DNA from 3 places in the Streptomyces sp. NPDC087845 genome. Region 1 is predicted to be linked to each of the others. Evidence: riboswitches for the same ligand, from Rfam matches in the RefSeq annotation. Region 1 holds a riboswitch; each other region holds the start of a gene.

What was found. Region 1 has a riboswitch for cyclic di-AMP ahead of ACIOMQ_RS36515 (transglycosylase family protein). Riboswitches for the same ligand answer to the same signal wherever they lie in the genome.
Positions count from the first base shown of each region.
Region 2: another riboswitch for cyclic di-AMP. It lies ahead of ACIOMQ_RS37275 (peptidoglycan DD-metalloendopeptidase family protein); the one in region 1 lies ahead of ACIOMQ_RS36515 (transglycosylase family protein).
Region 3: another riboswitch for cyclic di-AMP. It lies ahead of ACIOMQ_RS29675 (M23 family metallopeptidase); the one in region 1 lies ahead of ACIOMQ_RS36515 (transglycosylase family protein).

Region 1 covers NZ_JBIUVC010000023.1:7,573-13,235, forward strand. The annotation lists gene ACIOMQ_RS36505 (cytochrome P450) at 1-887, shown strand, start outside; gene ACIOMQ_RS36510 (transglycosylase family protein) at 993-1,976, shown strand; cyclic di-AMP (ydaO/yuaA leader) riboswitch at 2,277-2,448, shown strand; gene ACIOMQ_RS36515 (transglycosylase family protein) at 2,452-3,228, shown strand; gene eno (phosphopyruvate hydratase) at 3,564-4,850, shown strand; gene ACIOMQ_RS36525 (septum formation initiator family protein) at 5,017-5,487, shown strand; gene ACIOMQ_RS36530 (DUF501 domain-containing protein) at 5,549-5,663, shown strand, end outside.
Region 2 covers NZ_JBIUVC010000024.1:83,549-89,211, reverse strand. The annotation lists gene ACIOMQ_RS37280 (alpha-galactosidase) at 1-1,510, shown strand, start outside; cyclic di-AMP (ydaO/yuaA leader) riboswitch at 1,804-1,958, shown strand; gene ACIOMQ_RS37275 (peptidoglycan DD-metalloendopeptidase family protein) at 1,964-2,920, shown strand; gene ACIOMQ_RS37270 (SGNH/GDSL hydrolase family protein) at 3,110-3,955, shown strand; gene ACIOMQ_RS37265 (STM4011 family radical SAM protein) at 3,952-4,899, opposite strand; gene ACIOMQ_RS37260 (STM4012 family radical SAM protein) at 4,908-5,663, opposite strand, start outside.
Region 3 covers NZ_JBIUVC010000013.1:143,702-149,364, reverse strand. The annotation lists gene ACIOMQ_RS29690 (GNAT family N-acetyltransferase) at 1-1,112, opposite strand, end outside; gene ACIOMQ_RS29685 (HPr family phosphocarrier protein) at 1,285-1,566, shown strand; gene ACIOMQ_RS29680 (GntR family transcriptional regulator) at 1,732-2,481, opposite strand; gene ACIOMQ_RS29675 (M23 family metallopeptidase) at 2,748-3,560, opposite strand; cyclic di-AMP (ydaO/yuaA leader) riboswitch at 3,574-3,740, opposite strand; gene ACIOMQ_RS29670 (pitrilysin family protein) at 4,097-5,479, opposite strand; gene ACIOMQ_RS29665 (pitrilysin family protein) at 5,506-5,663, opposite strand, start outside.

The DNA.
Region 1 (5,663 bases):
TCATCGACCGCTTCGTCGCGGAGGGGAGGGCGGATCTCATCCACGACTTCGCGTTCCCGCTCCCCATCTACGCGATCTGCGATCTGCTCGGCGTTCCGCGCGAGGACCAGGACGACTTCCGGGACTGGGCGGGCATGATGATCCGGCACGGCGGCGGCCCGCGCGGCGGGGTGGCCAGGTCGGTGAAGAAGATGCGCGGCTATCTCGCCGAACTGATCCACCGCAAGAGGGAGAACCCGGGGGACGATCTGATCTCGGGGCTGATCCGGGCCGGCGACCACGGCGAGCACCTCACCGAGAACGAGGCCGCGGCCATGGCCTTCATCCTCCTCTTCGCCGGATTCGAGACGACGGTGAACCTCATCGGCAACGGGGTGTACGCCCTGCTGCGCAACCCCGGCGAGCGCGAGCGGCTGCAACGCTCCCTCGCCGCGGGGGAGAGCGAGCTGCTGGAGACGGGGATCGAGGAACTGCTGCGGTACGACGGTCCGGTGGAGCTGGCGACCTGGCGGTTCGCCACCGAGCCGCTGACACTGGGCGGACAGGACATAGCGGCGGGCGACCCCGTACTCGTCGTGCTCGCCGCCGCCGACCGCGACCCGGAACGCTTCGGGGACCCCGACACGCTCGACCTCGCCCGGCGTGACAATCAGCACCTCGGATACGGGCACGGCATCCACTACTGCCTGGGAGCACCGCTCGCCCGGCTGGAGGGACAGACGGCGCTCGCCACGCTTCTGAGGCGCCTTCCGGACCTGCGGCTTGCGGTGGAACCTACCGATTTGCGGTGGCGTGGCGGGCTCATCATGCGTGGACTGCGCACGCTGCCGGTGGAGTTTGCACCGAGGCCGGCGCCGACGCGAGATGACGCTCAGTCAACTCTGTGACTTCCACGTGATCTGCGCTGCATCGACTTGTGACACGCGTTCGAGTCCCGCTAGGTTCACCGTTCGACCCACCCGTCACTTGTCAGTCACACGGAAGGCATCTCCATGGGCTCCGCGAACGGCAGACACCGTCGCCCTCGTCAGGCACCCGCCATCGTCGTCGCCGCGGGCGTGACCGGATCGGCCATCGCCATCCCGCTGCTCGGCGCGGGCGGCGCGCACGCGGCCGACGCCAAGACCTGGGACCGGGTGGCCGAGTGCGAGAGCGGCGGCATGTGGAGCGCCGACCTCGGCAACGGCTTCTACGGTGGCCTGCAGTTCTCGCAGGAGACCTGGAAGGCGTACGGCGGCGAGTCGTACGCCGCCCGTGCCGACCTCGCCAGCCGCTCGCAGCAGATAGCCGTGGCCGAGAAGGTCCTGGAGGACCGGGGGCCGAAGGCCTGGCCCAGTTGTGCGGTCATCTCCGGCCTCGCGGAGGACGGGACGCTGCCGGGCGTCGATCCCGGGGTCGCGCCCCCCGCCGAGCCGACACGGAGCACGGAGCCGGCTGACGGCGCGTCGACGCCCCCGTCCGAGGACGCCGCACCGTCGGACGCCGCCCCGGACGCCGCCTCGGGCGGTACGGGCGGTACGGACAGCGCGGACCGTTCGAAGGGGGCGGGCGCCGCCCACGGGCCGGCGGACGGGACCGAGCCGTCCCGGACGCCTTCTGACACCCCGTCCTCCGGTGCGCCCGACGCGTCGGACCCGGCCGGCCCGGCCGACTCGACCGACTCGACCGGCGGCACGGGCGGCAAGCACCGCGGCGCACCTGCCCCCGAGGAGGGCCGGAACGCGAACGGCGGTGTCGAGCGCGAGTCGGGCCGGCATGCCTCCCGCGGTGACGGTGACGCGCGCGACGCGGGCGCGTCGGCCGCCGACGGCACGTACACCGTCCGCTCCGGCGACAACCTCTGGGCGATTGCTGACGCACAGAAGGTCCCCGGCGGCTGGCCCGCGCTGTATGAGGCCAACAAGGATGCCGTCGGAACCGACCCGGACCTCATCCTCCCTGGCCAGAGCCTCGATCTCGACGTGAAGGCCGAGTGAGAGCGGTCTGATAATCGGCTGAAAGAGCCTCAAAATCTGGGGTAGTTCAGAGACCTATGTCCGCTTATGCGTAAGTGAGACATGGATCTCTTTGCGTCAACTGGCGTGTTGCGCCCGGGGAGCCCTTCCGCATCGCCTCCCACCTGCGAAAACGACGGTTCCTCAGATGCAAGTAAGGGCTGATTGTCCGATGTGTCCATCTTTGAATGTGGGGGTTGCGTGTGTTTACGGTCGGAACCGCTCGCACCGCGGGCCCCGTCGATCGTCACGCCGAATCCTGCCGTCGGTCGAAGGGAACAGACGCGTAAAGCGCCGTAGGCAGGAGCGGGGGACCCAGGTAAGCGCCGGGCCCGATCGTCGAAGGACGCATCAGGACCGGCTTGGGGTGAAGTCGCGTGCTAGGACGTGCGACCGGGCAACTCACTTGGCCCGAACCCGACAGCTCACCTCGTAGGCGTCGGTGAGGAGAAGTTCCATGCTGTTTTCCAGCAAGGGCAAGCACCGCCGCCCGTCCAAGGCCGTCCGTGTCGCCACGCTCGCCGGTGTCGCCGGTACCGCCGTCGCCGTTCCGCTGATGGGTGCGACCGGCGCCTCCGCCGCCTCCGTCGCCACCTGGGACGCCGTCGCCCAGTGCGAGTCCGGTGGCAACTGGTCCATCAACACCGGCAACGGCTACTACGGCGGCCTGCAGTTCTCGCAGTCCAGCTGGGCCGCCGCCGGCGGTACGAAGTACGCCCCCCGTGCCGACCTGGCCACCAAGGCCCAGCAGATCACCGTCGCCGAGCGGCTGCTCGACATGCAGGGTCCGGGTGCCTGGGGCTGTGCCGGCGCCGGCAACCTGACCAACGACGGTGTCAACCCGGGCGTCGACACCGGCTCCTCCTCGAAGTCCAGCTCCAGCTCCAGCGCCACCGGGCAGCAGAGCACCCCGGCCGCGCCGAAGCAGCAGTCGCGGCCGGTCCAGCAGGCCCAGCCGAAGAAGGCCGAGCGCACCGAGGCCCCCGCCGCCTCCCGCTCGGACCGCTCCGCCGCCCCGCAGGCCGAGTCGAAGAAGACCGTCACCACCCCGACCGGCGAGAAGGTCAAGAAGGGCGACGGCGAGTACAAGGTCGTCTCCGGCGACTCCCTGAGCGAGATCGCCGCCGAGCACCAGGTCGAGGGCGGCTGGCACCAGCTGTTCGAGCTGAACAAGGACATCGTCAAGGACGCCGACCTGATCTACCCGGGTCAGCAGCTGCACCTGACCAAGTAGTCCAGGCTCTCTCCTCCCGGAGCACCCCGGCCCGGCGCGCATTCCCCCGTACGCGCCGGGCCGGGGTTTCCTGTGTCGTGCGCCACCACCGCGAGGTGCCGGCGCCGCCACGCGCCGCCTCCGCGAGGTGCGCCACCTCTGAGCGATCGTTCAACTGTTGTAGTTACTGACCAGTAAAATTCTGACTGTTTGTCCGCTTACGCTCGCCCTTGGGTCCTTTTTCGTCCCAGGGGACGGGCGGTCGTCGGGCTGAGCGGGCCGGGCCGGTTAGGCTCTTGTCGCAAGGCCAAAGTGACCCTGCACAACCAGTGTCATATCCCAGAAGGAGATGCCTCGTGCCGTCCATCGACGTCGTCGTAGCCCGGGAAATCCTCGACTCCCGGGGGAACCCCACGGTCGAGGTCGAGGTTGGCCTCGACGACGGCAGCACGGGCCGTGCTGCCGTGCCGTCCGGCGCCTCCACCGGTGCGTTCGAGGCCATTGAGCTTCGCGACGGTGACCCCAACCGCTACCAGGGCAAGGGCGTCGAGAAGGCCGTCCTCGCCGTGATCGAGCAGATCGGCCCGGAGCTCGTCGGCTACGACGCGACCGAGCAGCGGCTGATCGACCAGGCGATGTTCGACCTGGACGCCACCGAGAACAAGGGCTCGCTCGGCGCCAACGCCATCCTCGGTGTCTCGCTGGCCGTTGCCCACGCCGCCTCCGAGGCCTCGGACCTGCCGCTCTTCCGCTACCTCGGCGGCCCGAACGCGCACCTGCTGCCCGTTCCGATGATGAACATCCTCAACGGTGGGTCGCACGCCGACTCCAACGTGGACATCCAGGAGTTCATGATTGCCCCGATCGGTGCGGAGTCCTTCTCCGAGGCCCTGCGCTGGGGTGCCGAGGTCTACCACACGCTGAAGAAGGTCCTGAAGACCAAGGGTCTTTCGACCGGTCTCGGCGACGAGGGCGGCTTCGCGCCGAACCTGGAGTCGAACCGCGCCGCCCTCGACCTCATCGTCGAGGCCATCAAGGAAGCCGGCTACGTCCCGGGCAAGGACATCGCGCTCGCGCTCGACGTCGCCGCGTCCGAGTTCTACAAGGACGGCACGTACGAGTTCGAGGGCAAGTCCCGCTCGGCCGCCGAGATGACGGAGTACTACGAGGAGCTCGTCTCCGCGTACCCGCTGGTCTCCATCGAGGACCCGCTGTACGAGGACGACTGGGCCGGCTGGAAGGTCATCACCGACAAGCTCGGCGCCAAGGTGCAGATCGTGGGCGACGACCTGTTCGTCACCAACCCGGAGCGTCTGGCCCGCGGCATCGAGGAGGGCTCCGCCAACGCCCTGCTCGTCAAGGTCAACCAGATCGGTTCGCTGACCGAGACCCTGGACGCCGTCGAGCTCGCCCAGCGCAACGGCTTCAAGTGCATGATGTCCCACCGCTCCGGCGAGACCGAGGACGTCACCATCGCCGACCTCGCCGTCGCGGTGAACTGCGGCCAGATCAAGACCGGCGCCCCGGCCCGCTCGGACCGTGTCGCCAAGTACAACCAGCTGCTGCGCATCGAGGAGATCCTCGACGACGCCGCGGTGTACGCGGGCCGCTCCGCGTTCCCCCGGTTCCGCTCCGCGAACTGACGAGCACGGCGCTCCGCGAACCGGCCGGCACGGCGCTCCGCCGACCGAAAGGCCCTAGGGCTGAGCACAGGCCCGTCAGGAGCCAAAGGCACCGGCCTCCGTCCGTCCCCGCACTCGGTCCCGTACCGTGTGCGGGGACGGACGTGCGTAATGGGGAGGCGGGGACATGGCCGCGAAGGACCGGGACCGGTTCTCCACCGCGACCCGGCTGCGGCTGCTCGGTGAGCAGACCGCGGCCCGCGTCTACCGCTCGCAGACCCGCCGTCAGGCCCGCCGCTCCCGGCTCACCGGCCGGGCGGCCTTCCTCGCCCTCGTCGTCTGCTCCCTGGTGGTCGCGCTCGCGTACCCGATGCGGCAGTACGTCTCGCAGCGGGACGAGATCGCCGACCAGGAGCGCCTGGCGCGGGAGGCCCGGACCCGCACCGAGGAGCTGCGCGACGAGAAGGCGCGCCTCCAGGACGACGCCTACATCAGGCAGCTGGCCCGCAAGCACCTGCACTACCTTCTTCCCGGGGAGACCGGTTACACCGTGATCGACCCCGACGCGGTCAAGGAGCGCAACGGCGACACGGACGGGTCCGGCCGGCCGTGGCACTCCAACCTCTGGGACGGCGTCGACAGCGCCGACCGCGACTGAATCCCTTCTCATCCCTCTGCAGAACCGCAGTTCGAGCAGCCCGATCAGAACCTAGGCAGGCATGGAAACCCCCCCTCCGCAGACCGAGTCCACCGCGCCCACCGAGGCGGACATCGCCGCGTTCCAGCAGCAGCTGGGCCGCCCGCCGCGCGGGCTGCGCGCGATCGCGCACCGCT
Region 2 (5,663 bases), on a different contig from region 1:
CCACACCGGACACCAGTACCTGCCATGGGTCGCACTCGACGCCGACGGAGCGGCGACCGAGGAGAGCGGCGAGGTGTACGGCTGCGCGCTCGGCTGGTCCGGGTCGTGGCGGATCTCCGTGCAGCGGCTTCCCGACGGACTCGTGCAGATCACCGGCGGCGCAGGCCACGACGAATCGGGGCTGCTGCTGCTCATGCCGGGGGAGTCGTACACCACACCGGTCTTCGCCGGTCTGTGGAGCGCGGAGGGATTCGGCGGGGCGAGCCGTGCCTGGCACGCGTGGCAGCTGGCCCATGTGATCCCGGACGCCTCGAGCCCGCGGCCGGTTCTCTACAACTCCTGGGAGGCGACGGGCTTCGACGTCTCGCAGGACCAGCAGCGCGCCCTCGCCGAGCGCGCCGCCGCGATGGGCGTGGAACTGTTCGTCGTGGACGACGCGTGGTTCGGGCAGCGCACCAGCGACCGGGCGGGGCTCGGCGACTGGACACCGAATCCGGACCGCTTTCCCGGCGGACTCAAGCCGCTCGCCGACGAAGTGCACGGTCTCGGCATGCAGTTCGGTATCTGGGTCGAGCCGGAAATGGTCAACGCCGACAGCGATCTCCATCGCGCGCACCCCGACTGGGTGCAGCACTTTCCCGGGCGGACGCGGACCGAGTTCCGTAATCAACTGGTGCTCAATCTGGCCCGCACCGATGTGCAGGAATATCTCTGGGAGCAACTGGACACACTGCTCTCCAGCGCGCCCATCGACTACGTGAAATGGGACTTCAATCGCTCCTTCACCGATGCCGGCTGGCCGGGTGAGGAGTATCCGCAGAAGCTCTGGATCGAGCATGTCGACGCCCTGTACGCGTTGATCGACCGTCTCCGGGCCGCACACCCCTCGGTCGCCTTCGAGTCCTGCTCCGGCGGCGGCGGCCGGGTCGACCTGGGGATTCTGTCCCGTACGGACCAGGTGTGGACCTCGGACAACACCGACCCGCTCGACCGCCTCGCCATCCAGGAGGGCTTCGGCCAGATCCATCCGGCCCGGGTGATGGCCGCGTGGGTCACCGACAGCCCGAACGTCCAGCTCAACGGCAGGGTCAGTTCACTGCGCTTCCGCTTCGTGAGCGCGATGGCCGGCGTGCTCGGGGTCGGCGGGGACCTCACCGAGTGGAGCGAGGAGGAGCTGGCCGAGGCGCGGGCCTGGGTGGAGCTCTACAAGGAGATCCGGCCGGTGGTGCAGCACGGCGCGCTGTACCGGCTGCGCGCCCCGCGCGGCGGTCTCAGTGCGGTCCAGTACGTCCAGGGGGACGAGGTCGTGGTCCTGACGTGGCTGGAGGCGCAGAGGTACGGGGAGCTGCCCCCGGCCCTGCGGCTGCGCGGACTCGACCCCGCGGCGACGTACACCTGCCGCGACACGGGGGCGGTGCACCACGGCTCGGCACTGCTCCATCAGGGGCTGCACACCGGGCTCCGGGGAGATCTCGACGCAGGGGTGCTGAGGCTCCGACGCGAACGATGAGTGCGAAATGTCCGTAATGGGTGCATTCGGTCAAACTTGCCCCGCCTGTACGGGAGATGATCGCGCTCTCGTGAGCGGAATCATATCCGTGACGGTGTGTACCGACGGGGCGGTCGGCCATTCCGTGCGCGGCGCGGAAAGGCAAGATCCTTAATCCACGGAGTGTGACCGGAATTCTGCGCCGATTTCCTGGATCGGATTCCGGCGTGGAACCAGTGGCTTGTTCTCGCCGTCCCGACTCGCTTACGGTCACCGTCAATCCGGATGGACCGCCTAATCCTGCCGCCGTCCGGAATTCGCATCCACTCATCGTGTGGCAGGAGCGGGGGAACCAGGTAGGCCGCCGTCCGGAGGAATCCGGCCGGCTCGGGGTGAAGCCGCGCTCGGCGCGGCCGGGCATCTCCAGCCCGAACCCGACAGCTCACCTCGTAGGCGCCGGAGAGGAAGCACGTCATGCCCATATCGGGTAAGCACCGTCGTACGAAGGCCGCCATCATCGCCCGTGGCGTCGCTGCCGCAGGTGCGGGCGGCGCCGTCATCGCACTGCCGCTGTTCGGCGCCACGGGTGCCAACGCCGCGGAGCAGGCCGCCCCGGCCGCCGCCCCGCAGTCGGCCTCCGCCGCCGCGCACGCCGCCCCGGCCAAGCCGGCCGCGCAGAAGCAGGCCGCCACCACGACGTACTCCGTCGTCTCCGGCGACTGGCTGTCGAAGATCGCCGCCGACCACAAGATCGAGGGCGGCTGGCAGAAGCTGTACCAGGACAACCGCGCGGTCGTCGGCGACGACCCCGGCCTGATCTTCCCGGGCATGAAGCTGACGCTCGGCGGCAAGGCGGCGGACCACTCCGCGCCCACCGGCGCGGGCGCGGGCGCGGCCCTCCCGTCGAAGGCCCCCTCGGCTCCCTCGTCGGCGGCGGAGAAGTCCGCCCCGGCGAAGTCCGCCCCGGCCAAGGCCTCGGCGGTCACGGAGTCCAAGACCTCCGCCCCGGCCGGTCGGAGCACCGGCTCCGGCTACGCGCACCCGGTCCCCGGCAACCACACCACCGGTTACCGTGCCTCCGGCTCCAACTGGTCCAGCGGCAGCCACACCGGGATCGACTTCCCCGTCTTCACCGGCACCAGCGTGAAGGCCATCACCTCCGGCACCGTCGTCACCGCCGGCTGGGGTGGCGCCTACGGCAACCAGGTCGTCATCAAGCACGCCGACGGCCACTACTCGCAGTACGGCCACCTGTCCTCGCTCTCCGTCTCGGCGGGCCAGTCCGTGAGCACCGGTCAGCAGATCGGCCTCTCCGGCTCGACCGGCAACGCCACCGGACCGCACCTGCACTTCGAGGTCCGCACCGGCCCCGGGTACGGCTCGGACATCAACCCGATCGCCTTCCTGGCTTCGCACGGCGTCTACGTCTGAGCCGGACGGACGGGCGGCTGAGCAACACGGCATGACCTGAGCAACACGGAAGGGGCGGTGCGCGGCGGCGCACCGCCCCTTCTGCTTATTCCCCCTTTACCAAGATCTGACCGGGTGGTCTATCTCACCACCCGTCAACCCCTTATTACGGTCGCGTAGGTCACATTCGGCAGTGCAGGATAGGCGTTTGTGGCAGACGATTCGAGAAAAAATCAACGTGGCGTCATCAACCGACATGGTGTCATCGGGTCGTACGCAGCGATTGGCGACAGTTTCACCGAAGGGGTGGGCGACCCCGGTCCGGACGGGGCCTTCGTCGGCTGGGCGGACCGATTCGCGGTACTTCTCGCGGACCAGCTCCCTGACCCCGATGCGGAATCGAGCACCGAGGCTTCCGTACACGCGAATTTCAGATATGCCAATCTCGCCGTACGCGGACGCCTCCTCGACCAGATCGTCGAGGAGCAGGTGCCGCGCGCCAAGGAGCTCGCACCCGACCTGGTGAGCTTCTGCGCGGGCGGCAACGACATCATCAGGCCCGGCACCGACCCCGACGACGTGGCCGAGCGCTTCGAGCGCGCGGTCGCCGAGCTGACCGAATCGGTCGGCACCGTCATGGTCACCACCGGCTTCGACACCCGTGGCATCCCCGTGCTGCGCCATCTGCGCGGCAAGATCGCCACCTACACCGCCCATGTGCGGGCCATCGCCGACCGCTACGACTGCCCGGTCCTCGACCTGTGGTCGCTGCGATCCGTCCAGGACAGGCGCGCCTGGGACGACGACCGGCTCCATCTGTCGCCCGAGGGACACACCAGGGTCGCGCTGCGCGCCGCCCAGGTCCTCGGCCTCGACGTGCCGGCCGACCCCGACCAGGAATGGCCCCCGCAGGCACAGCGCGGCACGCTCGAAGTACGGCGTGACGACATCCACTGGGCGCGCGAGTACCTGGTGCCGTGGATCGGCCGACGGCTGCGCGGCGAGTCCTCCGGCGATCATGTCGAGGCCAAGCGGCCCGACCTGCTGCCTCTCTAGACGGGGCCGCGGCCGTGGTGTCCTCGCTCGCCGGACGGGCCTGAGCCCCGGGCCCGTCCGGCGGCTCCGGCCCGTCCGGCGAGGGAAGACAGCGGTGGCGCCGGTATCCGCTCCAGCACCCCGCCCGCGAAGACGTCGTACAGCGGCAGCGTCTCCAGATGCACATAGCCGATGTGGCAGTCGCAGACGGCCAGCGGACAGGCACGTGGGCCGAGCGAGCGCCGGTAGCTGCCGTCGTAGAGGTTGCCGAGTTCGGCCGCGACGAAATGGCAGCGCCGCACCGTGCCGTCGCCGTCCACCGACACGACCGACTCGCCCGTCCGGCAGGGCAGCCCCGCCGACCGGTGCGGATGCCGGCTGTACGGGAAGAGCGGGTCGATCGCCGTCCAGCGGTCCGCCTCCTCGTCCGTATAGGTGTGCCCCTCCGCGGCGTTCACCCAGAGGTAGACCTCGTCGGGCAGCGCGGTACGCAGCCGCCGAGCCTCTTCGAGATGGTCGTCGAGCCCGACGACACCCACGCTGTGGCGAATGCCCAGCGCGGCCAGCTCCGTGCACTTGCCGACGAACCGCTCGTACGGCGTCTGCCCCGGGTGGTACGTGCACCACAGCGCGATCTTCTCGCGGCCGGCGTTCCCCGCCTCCGCCAGCCAGCCCGTACGGCCGCTGAGGTTGGTCTGGATCGCGACCCGGCCGATGTGCGGCAACTGCGCCAGCTCGACCAGCGCGCGCCGGTACCAGGAGCGCACCAGGCCCTCGCCCCACGGGGTGAACAGGACCGAGATCCGGTCACCGGTCTGCGCCGCGGCCCACGCGGTGAACCGCTCCAGCGCGGCGCGGTCGGCGCGCAGTTGCTCCCGGCTGTCGCGCCTCTTGGCGAACGGGCAGTAGGGGCAGTCGTAGTCGCAGGAGGCGAGCGGACCGCGGTAGAGGATGGTCAGGTCCACGGGCGCGCTCACTTCAGTTCGTACGCGGCCATCGCGGCCCGCACATCGGGGGAGAAGAGTTCCGGGCCCAGCGCGTCGGAGTGGGCCAGGCCCTCGGGGGAGAGCCGTAGCAGCCCGGACGCCCCGGCCGCCGCGTCGAGCCAGCCGCGCGCCTCGAACCGGGCCAGTTCGGCCGGGAAGTCGTCGGCCGGGGAGGCGCCGAACCGCTCCCGGTAGTCGGTCAGTCGCATCCCCTCGGCCTGGAGCACCGACTGCAGGAGGTGGCGCCGGCGCGCCTCGTCGCCGTCGGCATACCGCCCGACCTCGGCGCGCGAGAAGTCCTCGGTGGCCGTGTACGCGTCGATGATCGCCCGGACCTCCCGCATCTCCACCGCGTAGTCGAAGGAGTAGTGCAGCCGCGTGGTGTACGAGCGGGCGCCGCACCCCAGGCCGATCATGCCGTCGGTCTGGCAGGCGTAGTCGTCGGGGCCGTCCGTCCGCGGGGCGTCCGCGCGGCGGAACATCCGCATGGACACCTGCTCGTAGCCGTGGGCGAGGAGATGGTCGCGGCCCGCGCGGTACAGCCGCAACCGCTGCTCGTCCCAGGCGGCGTCCGCCGCCGCCTCGCCGTCGGTGCCGAGCCGCCCGAGACCGGTCAGCGGACGCACGTACAGCGGGTAGAGGTACAGCTCCTCCGGCCGCCAGCCGAGCGCCGCATCGAGCGAGGTGCGCCAGCTCTCCTCGGTCTGCCCGTCGATGCCGTAGATCAGGTCGATGTTGAGGAT
Region 3 (5,663 bases), on a different contig from region 1:
GTGAAGAGGCCGATGCGTCCGGGAGCGGGCGGCTCGGGGGCGAGGGAGGCGTTCAGCCGGACGGCCTCGGCGTTGTTGATGACGCCGAAGGCGTTCGGTCCGATGATCCGCATCCCGTACGAGCGGGCCTGGCGGACCAGCTCCCGCTGCCGTTCCCTGCCCTCGGCCCCCCATTCGGCATACCCGGCGGAGAGCACGACCAGCCCCTGGACACCGTGCTCGCCGCAGTCGGCGACGGCCTCGGGAACCCGGTCGGCCGGAACGGCGACGACCGCGAGGTCGACCGGTTCGTCGATCTCGCCGATCGAACGGTGGGCCGGGACCCCGTCGATCGTGCCCTGGTCGGCGGCGAAGGCGCGGTTCACGGCGTACGCACGACCGGTGAAACCGGCCCCGAGGAGATTGCGCAGGACCGTGCGGCCGACCCCGCCGGGTGTGCGGCCGGTACCGATGACGGCGACGGAGCCGGGGGCGAGCAGCCGTTGTACGGAGCGCGCCTCGGCCCGCTGCTCTCGGCCGCGCTGGACGGCGAGGGACTCCGCGGTGGGTTCGAGGTCCAGGGTGAGGTGGACGGAGCCGTCCTCGAAGCTGCGCTGCTGGGTGTACCCGGCGTCCCGGAACACCTTGATCATCTTGTTGTTGGCGGGCAGCACCTCGGCCGCGAAGCGGCGGATGCCGCGCTCCCGGGCGACGGCCGCGATGTGTTCGAGGAGCGCCGAGGCCACGCCCCGGCCCTGGTGCGCGTCCTGGACGAGGAAGGCGACCTCGGCCTCGTCGGCGGGCGCGGAGGCGGGCCTGCCCCGCTCGTCGATCCGGTCGTAGCGGACGGTCGCGATGAACTCGCCGCCGACCGTGACCGCGAGCCCCACCCGGTCGACGTAGTCGTGATGGGTGAAGCGGTGCACGTCCTTGTCGGACAGACGGGGGTACGGAGCGAAGAAGCGGTAGTACTTCGACTCGTCGGAGACCTGCTCGTAGAAGCTGACCAGCCGTTGGGCGTCGTTCGTGGTGATGGGCCGGATCCGCGCGGTTCCTCCGTCACGGAGCACCACGTCTGCTTCCCAGTGGTCGGGGTACGCGTGATGCGGACTCTGCTCCGGCGAGGGCTGCATGCGCAAAGACTACGACTCCGTCAGCAGTCGCGTAGGCCCTGGGGCCGGGGCAGTCTGAGGGGGCCGAGCGGCGGTGCGGCACGGGCTGTACGCCTGCCGCGGGTCGGCCGGAGCATCGCGCACTGCGTGAGAGACTGGTCTAGACAACTATTGATTCGTGAAGGGCAGAACCATGGCTGAGCGCCGCGTCAACGTCGGTTGGGCCGAGGGCCTGCACGCCCGCCCCGCTTCCATCTTCGTCCGTGCCGCCACGGCTTCCGGCGTCCCCGTGACGATCGCCAAGGCCGACGGCAACCCGGTGAACGCCGCCTCCATGCTCGCGGTGCTCGGTCTCGGCGCGCACGGCGGCGAGGAGATCGTGCTCGCATCCGAGGCCGACGATTCCGAAGCCGCCCTGGACCGCCTGGCGAAGCTGGTCGCCGAAGGGCTCGATGAGCTGCCGGAGACGGTCTGACCCGTTTCCCGCCCTCTCCTCAAAGAGCCGCGACACCCTTGACCGGGTCCGCGGCTCTTTCGCATTCCCGGTCCGGGACGAGCAAATGTATTCCCGCGCGAAGGTAATTCGGACAGCCCGAAGAAAGCCTCACGGAATGGCGGCTCTTTTTATACGGCGTAATTGTTAATGCCGGACGCCTGTGGTGTTTACGGGATGTTGCGAAGCCCTCACCGGGCCGGTGCGGGAGGCGGCGGGTCCACGTTCCGGCCGGTCGGTGCGAGATGCCGCGGGTCCGCGTTCCGGCCGGTCGGTGCGGCGCAGCCGGTGCGCGGCCGCGGCCCGTTCGGCGTGCTGGGCGGCCATCGCCCTGGCCCGTTCCGCGTCGCCGCGCGCCACCGCGTCCACGATGGCTCCGCGTTCGGCCCAGCAGTCCGCCGGGCGGGCCGGCTGCTCGACCGCGTACATCCAGGCGATCTTGTGCCGGAGCTGGGTGAGCAGCGCGATCAGGCCGGGGCTGCCGGAGGCCTGCGCCAACGTCTCGTGGAACCAGCCGCCCAGCGAGCGCAGATCCTCCCCCTCGCCCCGCCTGACCCGCTCCTGGCCGAGCCTGACCAGGCCGCGCAGCACCTTGAGATGTGCCTCGGTACGGCGGTGCGCGGCGCGCGCGGCACCCAGCGGCTCCAGCAGCATCCGGACCTCCAGCAGGTCGGCCGCCTCCTGCTCGGTCGGCTCGGCGACACAGGCGCCCGCATGCCGCCGGGTGACCACGAACCCCTCGGACTCCAGCGTGCGCAGCGCCTCCCGTACCGGCACACGGGAGACCCCGTAACGGCGCGCCAGCAACTCCTCGGTGAGCCGGCTGCCGCGTTCGAAGACACCGGAGACGATGTCGTCACGGATTGCCGTGCATACCGAATGCGCGGGAATGTGCATGTCCGAACCTCCGCCTCGATCCCCGCGGAACGCGGCCGGCCGACGCCTGTTCCGCGACTCTATTCCAATGCGGCCGCATTTCCGATGCCGGGCGGAAATTCATGAATATCTTTTGGCCACGGGGGGCTCGACGGGCAGGAACCACGGGCGGGCGCGGGAGCCGGGCACGGCGGGTCGAGCACGGCGGGCACGGCGCGGCACCGCGGGCACGGCGAAGGCCCCGGCGTATCGCCGGGGCCTTCGAAGGGGTGCTGCGGGGGCGTCGGTCAGACGTTGACGCCATGAGCGCGCAGGTATGCGACGGGGTTCATGTCGGAGCCGTACGAAGGCGTGGTCCGGGCCTCGAAGTGGAGGTGCGGGCCGGTGGAGTTGCCGGTCGAACCGGAGAGGCCGATCCGCTGTCCCGCGCCGACACTCTGGCCGACGGAGACGCCGATCGAGGAGAGGTGGCCGTACTGCGTGTACGTGCCGTCCGTCATCCGGAGCACGATGTTGTTGCCGTACGCGCCGCCCCAGCCGGCCTCGACGACCGTACCGGCACCGACGGCGACGACGGAGCTGCCGGACGCGGCGTGGAAGTCTATGCCCGAGTGGCTGCCGGACGACCAGAGCGAGCCGCTGGACTTGTAGCCGGTGGTGACGTACGAACCGGCGACCGGGAGCTGGAAGGCCCCCAGGCGGGTGCGCTCGGCGGACCGGGCGGCGCGCGCCTTCTCGGCGCGCGCTTCGGCCGCGCGCTTCGCGTCGGCCTCGGCCTTCGCTTCCGCCTTCTTCTTGGCTTCGGCCCGCTTCTGGGCCTCTGCCTTGCGCTGAGCCTCCGCCTTCGCCTTTGCCGCGGCATCGGCCTGGCGGCGCTGCGCGTCGGCCTGGGCGCCGATCTGGCCGGCGAGGGCGCTGTCGATGGCGATGACCTGGTTCAGACCGGTCTCACTGACGGACGCGTCCGCGGCGAGGGCCGGCGAGGCCATGCCGCCGACGACGCCGGTGGTGGCCAGGGCCGCGACGCCGGCGATCTTCGCGCTCCTGCGCGTCAGTCGGCTCGGGGCACGATGCTTCCCGGTGGCACGGGTGAACGCCATGAAGTGGCTGGTCCTTTCCTTCCTTCTCGCCTACCGGGTTAGCTGACGGGTTCGGAGCAGGAAGGTCTCCTACGGACGCCCCGGCCTCACCGAGGCCCAGACATCCGATTCACCCCAGGGACTGCGTGGGTCCCCGGCTCCCCAGGCTCGCGCCTGACGGGGACTCGGCGATGGCTGCCCGGTACGTCGCGGATGCGGCATACGAGTGACGGACAGCCCAGCCGACGCTAAGCGGGGTCACTTTCATTCACCAAACGGACAGGCCGTTTTGTAGCGCATCCCACAGGACAGACAGGCAACCTCCCCACCAGAACGGACAAAAAGGAAGACCCTGGCGAGATCTCGCTCACAGGAGTCTTCCTCTTGTCCCGGTATGTGGACACATGACACCGGATGGTGGGCCGACTGGTGAGCCGACCGGTGCAGCCGACACTCGGTCCGCCCGGTCCGTCCTCCGCCGGACGGGGCGTCCGACCGGTGAGGCGGCACGGGCGGACCGCCACCGGCGGACCGCCACGCGCAACGGGCCGGCCCGGTCAGCCGGCGACCACCGACACTTCTCCGATGCCCAGTGCCCGGACCGGCTCCTCGATCTGCGCCGCGTCACCGACGAGGACCGTGACCAGCCGGTCGCCCGGGAAGGCGCTGACCACTGCCGCGGTCGCCTCGACCGTGCCCGTCTCCGCGAGCCGGGCGTACAGATGCGCCTGGTAGTCGTCCGGGAGGTGCTGCTCGACCTGGTCGGCGAGGGTGCCTGCGACGGAGGCCGCCGTCTCGAACTTCAGCGGTGCGACACCCACGAGGTTCTGCACGGCCGTCTCGCGCTCCTCATCGGTCAGCCCTTCGGCCGCCAGGGTCCGCAGTACCGTCCACAGGTCCTTCAGCGCCGGTCCCGTGGACTCCGTGTCCACCGATCCGCTGATGGCCAGCATCGCGGCACCGGTCGGCCCCGAGGCGGAGTCCGGGGCCGACGACCGCAGCACCTGGGCGAAGGCCCGCACGCCGTAGGTGTAGCCCTTCTCCTCGCGCAGCACCCGGTCCAGCCGGGACGTGAGCGTGCCGCCCAGGCAGTACGTGCCGAGCACCTGGGCCGGCCACACGCTGTCGTGCCGGTCGGCGCCGATCCGGCCGATCAGCAGTTGCGTCTGCACCGCGCCCGGACGGTCGACGATCACCACCCGGCCGGTGTCGTCCGCGGTGATCGGCGGGGCGGGACGGGGCTCGGCGGTGTCGCCCGACCAGTCGCCGAGGGTGTCGGCCAGCAAGGTGTCCAGGTCGATGCCGGTGAGGTCGCCGACGACCACGACGGTCGCCGTGGACGGCCTGACATGGGCGTCGAAGAAGGCACGCACGGCGGCCGAGTCGATCCGCTCGACCGTCTCCTCGGTGCCCTGGCGCGGGCGCGACATCCGCGCCGAGGCCGGGAAGAGCTCCTTGGAGAGCTGTTTGGCGGCGCGGCGGGCCGGGTTGGCCTGCTCGTGCGGGATCTCGTCGAGCCGGTTGCGCACGAGCCGCTCGACCTCGCTGTCGGCGAAGGCGGGCGCCCGCAGCGCCTCGGCCACCAGCGCGAGCGCCTTGGCCAGCCGGGAGGCCGGGACCTCCAGGGAAACCCGGATGCCGGGGTGGTCCGCGTGCGCGTCGAGGGTGGCGCCGCAGCGCTCCAGCTCGGCGGCGAACTCCTCGGCGGTGTGCTTGTCGGTGCCCTCGGAGAGCGCCCGCGACATGATCGTGGCCACACCGTCGAGGCCCTCGGGCTCCGCGTCCAGCGGGGCGTCGAGGAAGATCTCCACCGCCACGACCTGCTGGCCCGGGCGGTGGCAGCGCAGCACCGTGAGGCCGTTGGGCAGAGCACCGCGCTCCGGCGCGGGGAAGGCCCAGGGGCGGGCGACGCCGGGGGCAGGCTGCGGGTGGAACTGCATCGATACTCCAGTCGCGGCAGCGTCGGTCACTTGTCCGCTCCTTCGTGCGTGTCGGTGTCGTCGGCGTCGGTCTCGTCGGTGTCCGCCGATTCCGCGGGCTCGACCGGCTCGTAGACCAGCACGGCCCGGTTGTCGGGGCGCAGCTGGGACTTGGCGACCGCCTGAACCTCTTCCGCGGTGACGG